DNA from 4 places in the Janthinobacterium sp. 61 genome. Region 1 is predicted to be linked to each of the others. Evidence: predicted binding sites of a transcription regulator. Region 1 holds the regulator's gene; each other region holds the start of a gene.

Region 1 (4,369 bases):
TAATGGAACCTCAAGTCATCAAGATGTATGCGGCCCGCGAGCAAATCTACCCTCGCGAGGCCAAAGGACGCTACGCTACCTGGCGATGGGTATGCGTATGGCTTACCCAGCTGGCGTTCTACGGCTTGCCGTGGTTGACCTGGAATGGCAGGCAAGCCCTGCTGTTCGATTTGACCACGCGCAAGTTCTACATTTTCGGCGTCGTGCTGTGGCCCCAGGATTTCATCTATCTGGCGGCCCTGCTGATCATCTGTGCGTATTTGTTGTTCCTCGTCACGGCCATCGCCGGGCGGGTGTGGTGCGGGTTCTCTTGCCCGCAAACGGTATACACGGAAATCTTCCTGTGGGTCGAACGCCGCATCGAGGGCACGCGCAGCGCGCGCATGGCCCTCGACAAGCAGGGACCCTCCGTGCGCAAGGCTTTCAAGAAAACGGCCAAGCACCTGGCATGGGGCGCCATCGCCCTGTGGACGGGCTTTACCTTTGTCGGCTATTTCACGCCGATCAAGGAACTGGCGCGCGAGGTGACCACCCTCAATTTCGGTCCCTGGGAATGGTTCTGGGTCTTGTTCTACAGCCTGGCAACCTACGGCAACGCGGGCTGGCTGCGCGAGCAGGTGTGCAAATACATGTGCCCCTACGCGCGCTTCCAGAGCGCCATGTTTGACCAGGACACCCTGATCATCACTTACGATGCCAAGCGCGGCGAACCGCGTGGCGCCATCAGCAAGAAGGCCGGCAACAACGACAAGCTGGGCGACTGCATCGACTGCACCCTGTGCGTACAAGTGTGTCCGACCGGCATCGATATCCGCAACGGCCTGCAGTATGAATGCATCGGCTGCGCCGCCTGCGTCGACGCCTGCAACAGCGTGATGGACAAGGTCGACCGGCCGCGGGGACTGGTACGCTACAGTACCGACCATGCGATGGAAAACAACTTCAGTTCGAAGCAGATCCGCCAGCGCGCCATGCGCCCGCGCGTGCTGATCTACACTTCCATCCTGGCCCTGATCATCATCGCCGTGTGTACCTCGCTGGCCCTGCGCACGCCCCTGAAAATGGACGTGATCCGCGACCGCGGTTCGATGGGACGCGAAGTGGAAGACGGCATGATCGAAAACGTTTACCGCTTGCAGATCATGAACACCTCGGAGCAAACCCAGCATTTTAAAATCAGCGCTTCCGGCTTGCCGGGCCTGACCTTGCTGACGCGCGAAGAAGTAACCTTGCAGCCGACGGAAACGCTGGGCTGGCCGATCCGCCTGCGCGTGCCGCACGGCGTGGGCGAGAAGGGCTCGAACAAGATTGCGATCGAATTGCACTCGCTGGACGACCCATCGTTGCATGTGCGTGAAAGCGCGGTATTCATCGTACCGCGCTAATGTAGGAAGGCCAGTCCCCGGATGGGGATTGGCCGATTAAACAGGAGAAATATCATGTCCGACAGTCTCAAGCTGCAAGCCCCCGTTGCCCCGTGGTACAAGCATCGCTGGCCATGGCTGCTGATGATCGGTCCCGGCCTGTCCGTGGTCGTCGGCAGCTTCATGGGCTATATCGCGTTTACGCAGCCTGATGCGCTGGTGGTGGGCGATTACTACAAGCAGGGAAAGGCGATCAACCAGGACTTGCGGCGCGATACTGTCGCCAGCGACCTGGCGATGGATACCAGCCTGTCGTATGACGTGGCGTCAGCGCGCCTCAGTGGCTCCGTGCACAGCTTCGGCAAGGCTTACCAGGGTCCGCTGCAGCTGCATCTGGCGCATGCGACCTTGCCGGAAAAAGATATCAAGCTGCTGGTGCAGCCCGATGCGGCGGGCAACTTCTCGGTAGCGCTGCCGATGCTCGAGCGCAGCCGCTGGCAAGTGCTGGTGGAAAACGACAAACGCGAGTGGCGCCTGTCCGGCATCTGGACCTGGCCGCTGCAGCGCAGCATCGCGCTGCACGCGGATGAAGAGCTGTAAGACTTACTTGCAGACGTCCGTACCGGCCGTAATGGCCTTCAACTTGGCCGGCTGCAAGATCTCGATCTCGCGGTTGGAGACGCGCAGCCAGCCTTCCTTCTTGAATTTCGACAATAAGCGGCTGACGCTTTCGATGGTCAGGCCCAGGTAGTTGCCGATTTCCTCGCGCGACATGCGCAGCTGGAAATTGCTGCCCGAATAGCCGCGCGCCTCATAGCGCGAGGCCAGGTTGACGATGAAGGCGGCAAAGCGCTGTGTCGCCTGCATATTGCCCAGCAACAGCATGACGCTTTGCTCGCGCGTGATTTCCTGGCTCATCATCCGGTGGAAATGGCGCAGCAGGGTAGGCATACTGCCCAGCAATTGTTCCAGGCTGGAAAACGGGATTTCACACACTTCGCTGTCTTCCAGCGCCACCGCATTACAGTGGTGGCGGTCGGCGCTGATGGCGTCCATGCCCAGCAGTTCTCCTGCCATCTGGAAGCCCGTCACCTGCTCTTCGCCACCCGGATTGATCTGGTACGTCTTGAAGTGCCCCAGGCGGATCGCGTACAGGTTCTGGAACGAGTCGCCGATGCGGAACAGCGAGGCGCCGCGCACGATCTTGCGGCGGCGACCGATGATCTGATCCAGCCTGTCCATGTCGCCCACATCGAGGCCCATCGGCAGGCACAATTGATGCATGCTGCAGGTCGAGCATCGCGCACGCAACGCTTCCACGGTCACTGTGGGCAAGGTGGGAGTGAGGAGCGCTTCAGTCATGTCGGTACCTTTTAGAAAATGCAATACCGAGTTTACTGCATACACGGTTGCCGTGTGCCAATTTCACCGCAATTGCGCTGAATAAACGACGTTCTGACTTTAATTATATGGCAACATCGTCAAAAGCCCTTGCAGCGAGGGCAATTTGCGCGGCACCGCTTGCCAAGTTGATGTATTGATAGGAAAATTCCTGACAGCATTATCTGCCGCCTGTGCCGCCCGGTACTGAAAAGGAAATCATGAAGCCTCTCGGCATCAAAGCAAAAGTCGCCTTGGCCACCAGCCTGACCTCGATCGCCATGATCGCACTGGTCACCATGATCCAGTTGCAGCACATGCGCGCTGACTTCACGCGAGTACTGCTGAGCCAGCAATCTGCCCTGATCACCCGCACCGCCGCCGAGCTCGACGACAAGCTGGGCATGCTGCTGCAAATCGTCACCCTGACGGCCAGGCAGCAGCCGCCGGAATTGATCGCCCAACCCGCCAAGCTGCGCGAATACTATGCGCGCCGCTCGATGCTGGTGCTGTTCGACGACGTGCTGGTGCTCGATGCGCAAGGCGCCATCGTGGCCGACATGCCGCTGGTCACGGGCCGCGCCGGCATCAACGTTGCCGAGCGCGAGTATTTCCAGACCGTCCTGCGTACACGTCAGCCCATGATCACCGAGCCGATGCTGGGCAAATCGAGCGGCATGCCCATCGTGCAGATGGTGGCGCCCGTGCTCACCGCCGATGGCCAGGTGGCCGGTGTGGTGATCGGCGTGCTGCGCCTGTACAAGGACAACCTGCTGGGGCGCCTGCGCTCGGAAAAGATCGGCAAGAGCGGCTATTACTTCATTCTCACGCGCGGCGCCGTGCCGCGCTACGTGCTGCACCCCGATACCAGCCGTTTGCTGCAGCCGCGCCAGCCGAACGCCAACCTGACGACCACCCAGATGCTGAAGGACGATGGCGAAGGCAGCATGGTCAGCACCAACAGCCGCGGCATCACGGCCGTCAACAGCTTCAAGCGCCTGAAATCGGTGAACTGGCTGCTGGCCGCCTCGCTACCCATCGAGGACGCCTTCGAACCGTTTGATGGCGTGCTGTACCGGCTGGTGCTGTGGAGCATCCTCGCTTCGCTGCTGGCCGCTTTTGTTCTGGGCTGGGTTACCGTGCGCCTGCTGTCGCCGCTGGTGCGCCTGCGCGATACCCTGCTGGCCCTGCGCACCAGCGGCAGCCGCTTCACGCCCGTGCCAGTGCAGCAGCGCGACGAGATCGGCGAACTGACGGAGGCGTTCAACGGCCTGATGTGCGAACGCGACCGCCTGCAGCAGGAACTCGAATCGCGCGCGGCGGAACTGGAACTGGAGCGCGACCGGGCCGAGGCGGCCAACCGGGCGAAGAGCGACTTCGTGGCCAACATGAGCCATGAAATCCGCACGCCCCTCAATGCCGTGCTGGGCATGGTCTATTTGCTGGGCAATACCAGGCTCGACACGGAACAGCGCAAGTATCTGACCATGGTGCGCGTGGCGGGCCAGTCGCTGCTGGGCATCCTCAACGACGTGCTCGATTATTCGAAGATCGAAGCGCGCCGCATGGAATTGTCGCCCGTCGAGTTCGACCTTGACGAAGTCATGAATACCCTGGCCACGACG
Region 2 (4,369 bases), 670 kb from region 1:
CATCCACAGTTTGTCGGCCGCCGCCTGCGTCTTGGCATGGCTGTCCGCCGTACCGTCGCCGAGACGCACGATCAGGTCACCGCTGCGGCGCAGGTGATAGGTCACTTCCTTGATCGACTTCTGCGCCACTTCGACGATGCGTGGATCACTGCATTTCGCCAGTTCCAGCAGCTGGAAGTAGTGCCAGGTATCGAAGAAGAACTGGCGCATCATGGTGTCGGCGTAATTGCCGTTCGGCTGCTCCAGCAGCAAACAATTCTTGAAGTCGTGGGCATCGCGCAAAAAGGCGATGTCATCTTCGTCGCGACCCGCGTTTTCCAGTTCGGCCGCATAGCTGAACCACAAACGCGTCTGGCCCAGGAGGTCGAGCGCCACATTGGTCAGCGCCATGTCCTCTTCCAGCGCGGGACCCTTGCCGCACAGCTGCGACAACTGCTGGCTGAGAATCAGGGCATTGTCGCCCAGGCGCAAGAGGTAATTGACTTTGTCATCCATTGCAAGCGCTCCCATCACAGGTTCTTGACTTCTTCCGGCATCGGGAAGAAGGTGGGATGGCGGTACACCTTGCTGTTCGACGGCTCGAACAGGGCACCCTTGTCGCCGGGGCTGCTGGCCACGATGTCGGCCGCGCGCACCACCCAGATGCTTACGCCTTCATTGCGGCGCGTGTAGACGTCGCGCGCATGGTTGACCGCCATGGTGGCGTCGGAGGCGTGCAGGCTGCCCACATGCTTGTGCGCCAGGCCGTGCTGGCTGCGGATGAAAACTTCCCACAATGGCCATTCTTTGCTCATGTTGCTCTCCCCTATCTGTCTTATGTATTTACGCTGCCGCTTTGACTGCGGCTTGTTTGTCTGCATACGCGAGCAAGGCATCGCGGAACCATGCACCGTCTTCATACGCCTTGACCCGCGTTTGCAGGCGCTCGCGGTTGCACGGGCCATTGCCCTTCAGGACATTGTTGAACTCGGACCAGTCGATTTCGCCAAATTCATAGTGGCCCGTCTCCGCATTGAACTTCAGGTCGGGATCGGGCACGGTCAAGCCCAGGTACTCGATTTGCGGCACGGTCTGGTCGACCATGCGCTGGCGCAATTCATCATTCGAGAACAGCTTGATGCGCCATTGCGCCGATTGGGCGCTGTTGACGGAGGCGGCGTCGGACGGACCGAACATCATCAAGGACGGCCACCACCAGCGGTTCAGCGCATCCTGTGCCATGGCTTTCTGTTCTGGCGTGCCCTTGCACAGTGACATCATGATGTCGTAGCCCTGGCGGGCATGGAATGATTCTTCCTTGCAGACGCGGATCATGGCACGGGCATACGGGCCATACGAGCAGCGGCAGAGGGGAATCTGGTTGATGATGGCAGAGCCGTCGACCAGCCAGCCGATGGCGCCCATGTCGGCCCACGACAGGGTGGGATAGTTAAAGATGCTGGAATACTTGGCTTTGCCCGAGTGCAAGGCAGCAAGCAGATCGTCGCGCGACACGCCCAGGGTTTCGGCAGCGCTGTACAGGTACAGGCCGTGACCCGCTTCATCCTGAATCTTCGCCAGCAGGATGGACTTGCGTTTCAAGGTCGGTGCGCGCGTGACCCAGTTACCTTCGGGCAATTGACCGACGATTTCCGAATGCGCATGCTGCGAAATCTGGCGGATCAGGGTCTTGCGGTAAGCGTCCGGCATCCAGTCCTTGGCTTCGATCTTGATGCCTTCGTCGATACGCGCCTGAAAAGCGCGCTCTTCCGCCCCCATGTCATCGATGGAACGGACGTTCTTGAGGCCGGTTTCAACCATTTGTGCGTACATGATCTGTCTCCCATGTCTTGATTTTGCGCAGCAATGCGGTGCGATGAACAGATAATACGATACAAAAAACGATTTGCATACACTTGATGTGAGTCATTTTAAAAATTCGTATCTTGTGCGGCTTTTTTGTGCGTATGATATTGCTGATGAGAAAACACTGCGAAGTGCCACCAGCGCTTCCTGCAAATTATTGACGCGCTACCCGCACAGCCAAGTAAACTGCTGCTTTTATTGAATCGACCGCAACACGGCCAGACCGGAACCACATGAAGAACACCCGCTGCACGGCATGGATAGCCGATTTCCTGGAAAGCGACCCACCGCGCTCGAAGTCCCTGGTGATGACCATTTTTGGCGACGCCATCGTGCCGCGCGGCGGCGCCATCTGGCTGGGCAGTCTGATCGACCTGCTGGCACCATTTGGCGTAAATGACCGCCTGCTGCGCACCAGCGTGTTCCGCCTTGCGCAGGAGGGCTGGCTCAGCTCGCAGCGCGACGGCCGCCGTAGCGCCTATACGATACGCCCGGAGGCGCTGGTCCGCTTTGAGCGCGCTTATCGCCGCATCTATGCGCCACTGGTCGTGCACTGGGATGGCAGCTGGACCCTGGTGATCGGGCCGGCCGGAAGCATCGGCGCCGCCGAGCGGGGGGCGCTGCGCAAGGAATTATTGTGGGCTGGCTATGGATTGATCTCTCCCGGCATCTTTGGCCATCCGGCCAGCAACTCGGAGGCGCTGGAAGACATCCTCGTGCGCAACGACGTACAAGGCAAGCTGTATGTCTGCCACACTACGGAGTTGCCGGATGTCAGCACACGGCCCCTGCGCGACATGGTGGGAGAATGCTGGGACTTGTCGGAAGTGATGGCCGGCTACGAAAAATTCATCGCCAGCTTCCAGCCGCTGCTGACCCTGCTACAAGAAGAGCCCGTGTTCGATGCCGAGCAAGCCTTCGTCATCCGCTCGCTGTTGACGCACGCCTACCGCCGCGTGCAGTTACACGATCCGCAACTGCCCGTTGAACTGCTGCCCGAACCGTGGCCCGGCACGCAAGCCTATGCGCTGGCGCGCGACCTGTACCGCCTCACCTATGCGGCGGCCGAAGACCATATCCTGGCCACATTACGGCGCGAGGATGAGCACGCGCCAGACGTGGAGCCCTGGTTCTACGAACGTTTCGGCGGCCTGAACACCTGACAAAACGTCCATGGCGGCGTTGCAGGGCCTGGGCGTACGTTCGTACTGCCTGCGGCCCCGCGCCTTGCCCTGAACATTTTTCAGGCGTTCAGCAAGCGTCGTTATCAAACTTTCATTACTTGGCGACGACCTGCTTGGCCCCCGCCAACAAATCCTGCCCCAGCTTTTCCAGCGCATTGGCCTGCACCAGCATGGTGTCGAGAATGGCGGCATTGAAGGTGAATTCGGCCGGTGTCGTATAGCCGGGAAAACGCAGGATGCGCAGCAATTCCTGCAAGGTCGTTCCCTTGCCCAGGTGCGCCAGGGCGTCGCTGAGGGCGCTGACTTTCTTTTCCAGTTCGCGTAAATGTTTGCCGTTGTCATCCATGATGCTCTCCCCGTGTTGGAGCTTCCACCTTAGCCAAGTACATCCGTCATCGTTTGCGCCAGCACAAAGGCCACCGCAAAACAGGTATCATCGCGCCATTGCACACGATGCAAAACCCATACGTTTTTATCAGGAACACTCATGACCATTAAAATCAGCCAGCAATTCGACGCCGGCGCGATCGAGGTGCTGCGCGCCGACGATGCCCAATCCATCGAGCTGAACATCCGCAAGGATTCCCACGCCGACATCACGCAGTGGTTTTATTTCCGCCTGCAAGGCGCGCAAGGCGAAGCGTGCACGATCCGCTTCATGAATGCAGGCAAGTCGGCTTACCCGGACGGCTGGAAAGACTACCAGGCCGTGGCCAGCTATGACCGCGAAACCTGGTTCCGCGTGCCAACCAGCTTTGACGGCACGGTGATGACCATCGAACACACGCCGGAAGAGGAAAGCGTGTATTACGCCTACTTCGAACCGTACCCATGGGACCGCCACCTGGCCCTGATCGACAGCGCGCAAGCATCGCCGCTGGTACGCTTGATCGACCTAGGCAGCACCGTGGAAGGCCGTGACATGAATCTGCTGGTGGTCGGCGACGCCGATGCCGAGAAAAAAGTCTGGGTCATCGCGCGCCAGCATCCAGGTGAAACGATGGCAGAATGGTTTGTCGAAGGCATGCTTGAAGCATTGCTGGACCAGGCCAATCCCTTTGCCCGCCAGTGCCTGCAAGATGCCGTCTTCTACGTGGTGCCGAACATGAACCCGGACGGTTCCGTGCATGGCAACCTGCGCACCAACGCGGCCGGCGCCAACCTGAACCGCGAATGGATGACGCCGACGATGGAACGCAGCCCGGAAGTGTTCCTGGTGAAACAGAAAATGCATGAAATCGGCTGCGATCTGTTCCTCGACGTGCATGGCGACGAAGGCTTGCCTTACGTCTTCGTCGCCGGCAGCGATGCGCTGGAGAATTTCACGCCGGCACAAAAAG
Region 3 (4,369 bases), 1.5 Mb from region 1:
AGGTTAGCGCTGGGCAAAGGCGGCCGCAGGCGCGGCGCGGCAGCAAAAAAGACCCGGTAAGGCGGTGCGCGCCTTGACCGGGTCAAGCCTGTGCCAAGCTTGAAGGAGTGGGGATGGCGTTAAATGGTGGCCAGCAATTGCGCGGAGGCGGTGGCCGCTGCGGTGGTGTTGGCCTTGAGTTTGGCGGAGGCCAGCTGCTTGGCCCGTGAGCGCGAGGGCGGCAGGCGGCGCAGGGTTTTCAAGGCATCCGGGTCCTTGATGCCGATGGTGCGCTGGTCGACCGAGATCAGGCCGATTTCATTGAAGGCAGACAGGGTGCGGCTGACCGTTTCCAGGGTCAGGCCCAGGTAGCTGCCGATTTCATGGCGCGTCATGCGCAGGTTGAACAGCTTGCTCGAGTAGCCCATCTGCGCGAAGCGCTCGGCCAGCGAGACGAGGAAGCGCGCCACGCGGGCTTCTGCGCTGAGGGCGCCCAGCATGCCGATCATCGCTTGCTCGCGCACCAGTTCCCGGCTCATTACGCCATACATGACATTTTCCAGTTCCAGGTGGACTCTGCCCAGCGCCGTCAATTTCTTGAACGGCAGCAGGATCAGATCGCAGTCGGACAGGGCCACTGCTTCCGAGGAGTACTGGCGCGAGTGGATGCCGTCGACGCCCAGCATGTCGCCCTTCATGGGAAAGCTGAGGACCTGCTCATTGCCAAATTCGTCGATGAGTACGGTTTTCAGGAAGCCCGAATTGACGATGTACAGAGTGTCGAAGGGCTGGCCGATGGTGTGCACGCGCTGGCCAGTCTTGAATTGCACATGCTGGAACAGCAGTTCATCGGCGGCGATGGTGCAGGCGCTGGAGATATGCAGCAGGTCGCACACCTCCTTCAGGTTCGACCATAGCCGACCCTGGCGCTGGCGCCCCGCTTCCATTGAAGAGGAGGGGGGCAGTGATGGAGCGGCAGCGCGGGTTTCAGGCGTTTGCGTGGACAGCATGTTCATCTCCTGGTGACAGGTAGTTCAGAGTTGAATGACAAGGTGCACAGGACGGCGGGCAGGGAAAGGGCGGCGCGCGTCCAGGCGTGTGAATCTCGATTCGCTGAAGACTTGCTGTGTGATGAAATAACTTCCCAGCAACTTGATGACTGGTTTCAGTATGCTAACAACCGTCTGCAATTAATATCAGCGGTGGCTGAATATGGCAGTAGGAGCTGTGGCAGTTGATGTAGGATTGTTCCTACGGGTTGGCGCGCGTGGGCAGGTTCAGGTCTTGAAGGGAGACAGCAGACGGTGTGCCACGGCATACTGAACCATCTCTGACAGCGAACTCATGCCCATCTTTTGCATGATGCGCGTCTTGTGCGTACTCACCGTTTTCACGCTCAGATGCAGATTGTTGGCGATTTCCGTGATAGACTTGCCTGCCACCAGCAGGGAAAAGACTTCGAACTCGCGGTCCGACAGCTGTTTGTGCAGCAAGCTTTCATTCGGCATCATGATGTTGAGCACGAGCTGCTCCGCCACCTCGGCGCTGATGTAGGGACGTCCCGACGCCACCTTGTGGATGGCACCCACCAGCTGGGTGCCCGCGCTTTCCTTGGTCAGATAGCCTTGCGCGCCGGCGCGGATGGCGCGCACCGCATATTGCTCTTCCTCGTGCATGGTGAGGATGAGGATGGCCAGCTTGGGCGCTTCGCTGCGGATTTGCCGGATCAGGTCGACGCCGCTGCGGCCCGGCATCGACAGGTCGAGCAGCAACAGGTCGAAGCCGCCCTGGCGTACGTGGTTGAGTACCTCGAAGCCGTCGATGGCTTCGCCCACGATGTCGATGTCCGGCGCGCCGTCGAGGATGCGCTTCAATCCTTCTCGCATGATGGTGTGGTCGTCGGCAATCACAATACGTATCATAGGCGCGCAATCAGGAGGCGTGAAATGTGCCCGGGCCGCCTCGTGGCGGCCGGCCGGGTATTAATAAACGAGAAACATTGTCATTTTAACCGAAATGGCCGCAAGTTTGCCTTTTACTTACTATGCCGGCAGCGGCGGCCCCCGTGGCCATGTGACCACTTATTTGGAGGGTGGTTCCTTGATCAGCCTATGCACGAGCACCGGCAATTTCGAGTGCGACAGCACTTTGTTGGTCACGCTGCCGAGCAGCAATTGTCCCCAGCCGCTGCGGCCATGCGAGCCCATGAAGATCAAGTCGCAGTTCTGCAATTGCGCCACTTCCACGATTTTCAGGGCCGGGCTGTCGGAAAAGGCCGTCAGGCCCGTCGCTTCCAGGCCCCGCCTGGCGGCCGCGTCGAGGATGGGCTGCCAGTGGTCGGCGCCCGCCTTGCGCATGGCGATGCGGTATTCCTCCTCGCTGGGATAGCTTGGTGGAATGATTTCGATGTACACCGGGTACTGGTATTCGGGCGCCACGTACACGGCAAGGATATCGGCTTGCATCTGCTCTGCAAAGGCAACGCCAGCACAGGCCGTCAGGTTGGAGACGGCGGAGCCGTCCGTGGCGATCAGAATTTTCTTATACATGGCAGGTCCTTTGGCAGTGACTCAGCGCGCGCAACGCCCCTTATTGTAGACGCGGCGGCAGCATGGTATTCATGTAAAGACTTGATAATTATCAATACTATTGCACCTTCAGTATAGACAACATTGGCAGAAAGATCGTGTTTGAGCCGTAACGACAGCCATTGGGTACTGTTGCGCAGGCACCCGAGAGCAGGATTTCTTGTCTGGCGCGTGGTCTTGCACGCACGCCAATGGTAGTATTTCAAAATACAACAGCAGGAACACTTATTTCCTGGTGGAAAAGCTCTTGTGGACCTGCTTTGCACCAGGAAGCGCGTTTTGAGATTTACCAACAGGGCGGCGCCCTGCTACACTCGCACCATCGCAGCGGTATTGCCTCAAATCATCTTAATCGAGAAATTGTGGGTATCAGTCTGTAAAACGCACAGTTCAGGCGGAATTTTGACAAATTATGGAGAAGCAGGGATATGACCAACGCCGCTGATGATTTCGATGCATTATTCGATGAAGTATCTGCGCAAAGTGCGGCCGCTCCCAAGCCCGCGCCTGCCGCAGCGCCCGCAGCCGTGATCGCGGACGACGATTTTGACGCGCTGTTCGACTCGGTGTCGGCCAGCGCCGCCGTGCCGTCAGCCGCAGCGGAAGCGCCAGTCGCCGCCGCACCCGAAGCGCCCCCCGCGGCTGCTACAGGCGTGCCTGGCGAAGCGGCCGATCCGGTCGACCAGTCCGACAAGCCGATGTTCGAACGCCTGGGTGGCATCGTGCGCCTGCTGCACGATTCGCTGCGCGAACTGGGCTACGACAAGGCATTGACGGAAGCGTCGTCGCAGATCGTCGACGCCCAGGACCGCCTGGAATATGTCGCCACGCTGACGGAACAGGCCGCCAACAAGGTCCTGAATACGCTCGACGAAGGGATGCCGGCGCAAGATGTGCTGTCGAAGAAAGCCAAGGACATGGACAGTCGCTGGACGGCGTTGTTCGACGGCAAGCTGAGCCTGGAAGAATTCAAGGCCCTGGCCGGCGATTCGCGCCAGTTCGCGCAAGCCGTTGCCGAGGCCACGGAAGCAGAAAAAGCGCGCTTGCTGGAAATCATGATGGCGCAGGACTTCCAGGACATCACGGGCCAGCTGATCAAAAAAGTGGTCAACATCACCAAGACGGTGGAGCACGAGCTTGCCCAGCTGCTGCGCGACAACGCACCGGCCGAAGTGCGCGAAAAACTGGCGCAGAAGCCGGTGCCTCTGATGCAGGGCCCGTCCGTGCCGTCGGTGGCGCTGGACCAGGATAATGTAGACGACCTTCTTGCGGATTTGGGATTCTAATGGACGATATGCTCAAGGATTTCGTCGTTGAGGCGATGGATCTTGCGGTTAATGTTGAAGAGCACTTATTGCGCCTCGAGCGTGATCCTGACAACAAGGAAACACTGAATGCCGTGTTTCGTTCCTTCCACACCATCAAGGGTGGGGCCGGCTTCATGGGTCTGCCCGCACTGGTGGCGGCCTGCCATCTGACGGAAAACCTGTTCGACGCCTTGCGCACGGGCGCCGCGCCGGTGACCCCGATCGCCATCGAGGCGGCGCTGCAAGCGTCCGGTTTCGTGGCCGACCAGCTGACGGAACTGGCCAACGGCGCCGCGCCGGAAAGCTTGCCGGCCATGCCGGAAGAGCTGGAACACATCCTCACGAACGCCATCGAAGGCAAGGGCATGGACGCACCCGCGCCGGCCGCCGCCGTGGTGGCGGAAGCCGCCGCGCCCGTTGCCGAAGTGGTCGTGGTGGCGCCAGCCGCCGCTGTTTCCACCGCCAGTGCCGATGGCCTGGACTGGGAAGGCATGT
Region 4 (4,369 bases), 760 kb from region 1:
CTTTCTGGCCCGGACGCTCGGTGGCGGCGGCCCATGCCGTCCAGAAGAAAAACTGCGTCATCTGTGCGCGCCGCTCGGCACTGGGCAGGGTATTTTCCTTCATGGCGAAATGTTCGCGGCTGGCGTGCAGCGCTGGCGCGTCGGAAAACAGCTGGTCGTAATAGTGCGCCGTGTTGGCGATGGCTTGCACGCGGCGCGGCGACAGGTGCAGTACTTGTTCTTCATCGACCCCGTTGCCGCGGTATTCCAGCTTGAGCGCTTCGCGCAACGCCGCCTGCGCGGGGCCGTCAAGCGCCGCGTACGTCTTGCCATGCTGCTCTTGCGCGGCCAGTTCCAGCCAGGCCGTCAGTTCGCGGTGCAGCCAATCGGCCGTCCAGTCGGGCGCCTGGTAAGCGCCGTGGCCCCAGATGGAACCCAGCTGCATGCCGCCGACGGATTGCCAGGCTGTCTGCCCATCGAGGATGCCCTCGCGGTCGAACAGTTGCCGGCCATCTTGCGCCAGCACTTGCGCGGGGATGGGCGGTGCCTGCCGGTAAACTTCGACACCGTAGTAGCCGAGCAGCGAAAACGTCACGATCAGCACACCGATCAGTGTAAACCAGAGTTTTTTGTAGGGACCCATGGGTCTTTCCTTTGTCAGTGCACCACGGCCGGCGCAAAGCGCTCGAACAGGATATTGTTTTCGGTATGAATGTGCGCCATCAAGTCTGCACGGAAGGTACGCAGGCCCGTGTAGAGCGCGCGCCAGGTGGTGCAGGCGCCGGCTGGCGCGGTGATATCGTTCGTCATTGCCTCCATGGCGCGCAAGGCCACACCATGGTCGTCATGCTCCATGCGCATCACGTTGATGGGCGCGCCGGCCCGGGGGCCATGGCCGCGCACGATCATGGGGAACAGCACGTCCTCTTCCTTGCGCATATGGCTTTCCAGCTCCTGCGCCATGGCCGACAGATGTTCTGCCAGCCCGTGCGGACAGTCGGCGCGGTCGCCATGCACCTGCTCGACCTTGCGTGCCAGGCGTATCAGCTCTGGCAGCTGCTCGCGGTGCACGGCGTGGTAGCGCACCAGGATATGCTCCACCAGCTCGGTGGCCGGGGCTTCCTGCCAGTCACGCTCGCCACCGGTATCGGCGCGTGCTGCCAGCACTTGCAGTTCCTCGACGATGGGCGCCGTGTCCACGCCGGCCGCTTCGGCCGCCGCGCGCAGGGTCTTGTTGCCGCCGCAGCAAAAATCCAGGCGGTGGGCATCGAACAGGCGCGTGGCGCCAGGGATGCGGCGGGCCAGCTGGCCCAGGGATAGGTCGATCATTTCCATAACAGTTCCTTGATGATGAATGGGGGTGGTTTATTGCACGGCGCCCGCGTGGTAGACGCCCGGTACGGGCTCGCCCGTCACTTCCAGCACGCCAACGGCGCCCTTGCCGGCGCGCGACAGCGCATGGTCGACCAGCAGATAGCTGCCCGGGTGCTGTACCTTGAGTTCGACGATGGTCGCGCCGCCCGGTGCCACGAGGGTGGTTTGCACGTCGTGTTTCGGGCTGCTGATGGAGCCTTCGCTATATACCTTGTCGAAGATCTCGCCGATGATGTGGAAGGATGAAATCTTGTTCGGGCCGCCCACGCCGAAATAGATGCGCACCGTCTCGCCGACCTTCGCCTGCAATTTGTGCGTCTTGCTCAGGGCGCCTACTTCGCCATTGAAGACGTAATAGTCGGGCAGTTCATTGGCCATTTTTTCCAGGTTAGGTTCCTGGTGCACGGGCGCGCCGTGCGGACGGCCCGTGTACATTTCGCCCTGCATCACGTAATACTCGCGGTCCACTTTGGACAGGCCGCCTTCCGGTTCGATCAGGATCATGCCGTACATGCCGGCCGCGATATGCTGAGGCACCAGGGGCGTAGCGCAGTGGTACACATACAGGCCAGGATTGAGCGCCTTGAAGGTGACCGTTTTTTCCTGCCCTGGCGCCACCTGCGTATGCTGTCCGCCGCCATGGCCGCCCGTCACCGCGTGCAGGTCGATCGAGTGGATCATCTTGCTGTCCTTCGCATTGAACAGGGTCAGTTCCACCGTGTCGCCCACCTTGGCGCGCAGCATCGGACCGGGCACTTGCCGGTTGAAGGTCCAGTAAGTAAAACTGGTGCCGTCATCGAGCTTGCCCGGCAGCTCCACCGTCTCCATGCGGTACTTGAGCAACTGCGGCGCGCGCGCGCCGATGGCGGCCGGCACGGAGGCCGGGTTGGCCGCCACGCTGACAGCCGAGGGATCGGGACCGCGCATCGGCGACGGCGCGGGCGTGTACAGGGCCAGCGCGGCGGCCTGGCTGGACTCGTTGGCCGCGCTGCCGGCGCCAGCAGCCTTCGGTGCTCCGGCTTCGGCCTGCGACGTCCCGCTCACTTCCAGCTTGCCTTCCATGCCGATCTGGCGGTGGCCGGGGATCGAGCAGTAATAGGTGAACGTGCCGGCGCGCGTGACCTTGAAGCGCACGCTGGTGCTGCCGCTACTGGCGCTGAATTTGGCGGATGCCACGTTGAGTTCCGGGATCAGCAGATCGTGCTCGGCGCCTTCGCCGCTTTTCAGCACCAGTTCGACCGTGTCGCCCACGTTCGCCGCCAGCACGGGATTGACCTGGCCCTTGGCATCGATGAATACCATCTTGCCATCGACGATATTGGTTTGCAGTTCATAGCGCTTGAGCGCGGCGGCGGCAGGAGGTTTGGCCGCAGTAGCGGCAGCGCTGGCCGGCAGGCTCGCCTGTGCTGGCACGGACAGGGGCATGGCCAGGACGCAGACGGCGGCGGCAATGGCGCGGAGGGAGGGAGTCGTTTTCATCAAGCTTTCCTTGGTCTTGTATGCCGGTTCGGCACTCTTGTCTAGGCAAACCGTGTGCCAGGAAAAACTTGTTTTAAATCAACGATTTGAAAAATGCAGGGTCGTAATGACCCATGTTTGCCGTGGTTCCTTGTACCCTGCATGGTACTTATGACCACCACCGCCATCCACCTGCTGCTACTCACCGATCTGGTCGCCGACCTGCCCGTGGCCGTGCGCCTGCAGCGCCTGGTAGGCAGCCTGCGCGCGCACTTCGGCTGCGAGGCCGTGGCCTTGCTCAAGCTCGATGGCGAGCACCTGCGCCCCGTGGCGATGGCCGGCCTGGCCAGCGACGCGCTGGGACGCCGGTTCGCCGTCGCCGACCACCCGCGCCTGGCCGCCATCCTGCAGCGGCGCGGCGTGCTGTGCTTTCATCACGACAGCTCCCTGCCCGATCCCTACGATGGCCTGATCGCCGAGCGGGCGGGCGAGCCGCTGCCCGTGCACGACTGCATGGGCATGGCGCTGGACCTGGAAGGCGAACGCTGGGGCGTGATTACGCTCGACGCGCTACAGGTGGGCACCTTCGACGCGCGCGCGCAGCGCGACCTGGGCGAGCTGGCCTGCGCCATCGAAGCGGCCGTGCGCGTGACCCGCCTGGAGACGGAAATCCGCGCCCTGCGCCTGTCGGGCGGCGCCATGCTGGCCGACGCGCAAGCGCCGCGCGAGGAACACGACTTCGTGGGCCAGAGCAGCGCCATCATGCAGCTGCTGCACGAGCTGCAGGTGGTCGCCGAATCGGACCTGCCCGTGCTGCTGCTGGGCGAGACGGGTGTCGGCAAGGAACTGTGTGCACACCGCCTGCACCGGCTGTCGCGTCGCGCCGGCAAGCCCCTGATCCACGTCAATTGTGCGGCCTTGCCCGAATCCCTGGCAGAAAGCGAATTGTTCGGCCATGTGCGGGGCGCGTTTTCCGGTGCCGTCAGCGACCGGCCCGGGCGTTTCGAGGCGGCCGAAGGGGGCACCCTGTTTCTCGATGAAGTGGGAGAGTTGCCGCTGTCGATACAGGCCAAGCTGCTGCGCACCTTGCAAAATGGCGAAATCCAGCGCCTGGGCGCGGACCGGCCGCGCCGGGTCAACGTGCGGGTGATCGCCGCCACCAACCGCAGCCTGCGCGAGCATGTGCGCGACGGCTCGTTCCGCGCCGACCTGTATCACCGTTTGTCCGTGTATCCGGTGCAGATTCCGCCGCTGCGCGAGCGGGGCAATGACGTGCTGCTGCTGGCCGGCGGTTTCCTTGAGCTCAACCGCGCGCGCCTGGGGCTGCGCAGCCTGCGCCTGTCCGCCGCAGCGGAAAACGCCTTATGCCATTACCGCTGGCCGGGCAATGTGCGCGAACTCGAACATGTGATCAGCCGGGCCGCGCTGAAAGCGGTGATCCGCGGCGCGGACCGCAAGGACATCGTGACCCTGGAAACGGATATGCTCGACCTCGATGCGCTGGAGACGCCAGCCGGTACGGACACGCTGCCGCCAGTGCCAGGCGCGTGCGGCACGC

Evidence for each region. The regulator FNR, encoded in region 1, switches genes on or off when oxygen is low (the NO sensors DNR and NnrR bind a similar motif). The targets are predictions, from matches to a motif close to TTGATNNNNATCAA.
Region 2: paaA (1,2-phenylacetyl-CoA epoxidase subunit PaaA) is a predicted target of FNR. The motif match lies at 1,896-1,909, and genes of this name have one in related genera.
Region 3: CLU92_RS13350 (universal stress protein) is a predicted target of FNR. The motif match lies at 2,610-2,623, and genes of this name have one in related genera.
Region 4: nirK (copper-containing nitrite reductase) is a predicted target of FNR. The motif match lies at 2,901-2,914, and genes of this name have one in related genera.

What each region holds. Positions count from the first base shown of each region.
Region 1 is NZ_PJMQ01000001.1:4,397,980-4,402,348, forward strand. It holds gene ccoG (cytochrome c oxidase accessory protein CcoG) at 3-1,385, shown strand; gene CLU92_RS19915 (FixH family protein) at 1,440-1,964, shown strand; gene fnr (fumarate/nitrate reduction transcriptional regulator Fnr) at 1,968-2,726, opposite strand; gene CLU92_RS19925 (response regulator) at 2,966-4,369, shown strand, end outside.
Region 2 is NZ_PJMQ01000001.1:3,730,955-3,735,323, forward strand. It holds gene paaC (1,2-phenylacetyl-CoA epoxidase subunit PaaC) at 1-495, opposite strand, end outside; gene paaB (1,2-phenylacetyl-CoA epoxidase subunit PaaB) at 510-794, opposite strand; gene paaA (1,2-phenylacetyl-CoA epoxidase subunit PaaA) at 823-1,812, opposite strand; gene paaX (phenylacetic acid degradation operon negative regulatory protein PaaX) at 2,079-3,008, shown strand; gene CLU92_RS17010 (hypothetical protein) at 3,124-3,375, opposite strand; gene CLU92_RS17015 (M14-type cytosolic carboxypeptidase) at 3,517-4,369, shown strand, end outside.
Region 3 is NZ_PJMQ01000001.1:2,911,048-2,915,416, reverse strand. It holds gene CLU92_RS13360 (Crp/Fnr family transcriptional regulator) at 120-926, opposite strand; gene CLU92_RS13355 (response regulator transcription factor) at 1,257-1,901, opposite strand; gene CLU92_RS13350 (universal stress protein) at 2,061-2,528, opposite strand; gene CLU92_RS13345 (protein phosphatase CheZ) at 2,996-3,853, shown strand; gene CLU92_RS13340 (chemotaxis protein CheA) at 3,853-4,369, shown strand, end outside.
Region 4 is NZ_PJMQ01000001.1:3,641,792-3,646,160, forward strand. It holds gene CLU92_RS16630 (nitric-oxide reductase large subunit) at 1-622, opposite strand, end outside; gene ytfE (iron-sulfur cluster repair protein YtfE) at 637-1,314, opposite strand; gene nirK (copper-containing nitrite reductase) at 1,345-2,832, opposite strand; gene norR (nitric oxide reductase transcriptional regulator NorR) at 2,983-4,369, shown strand, end outside.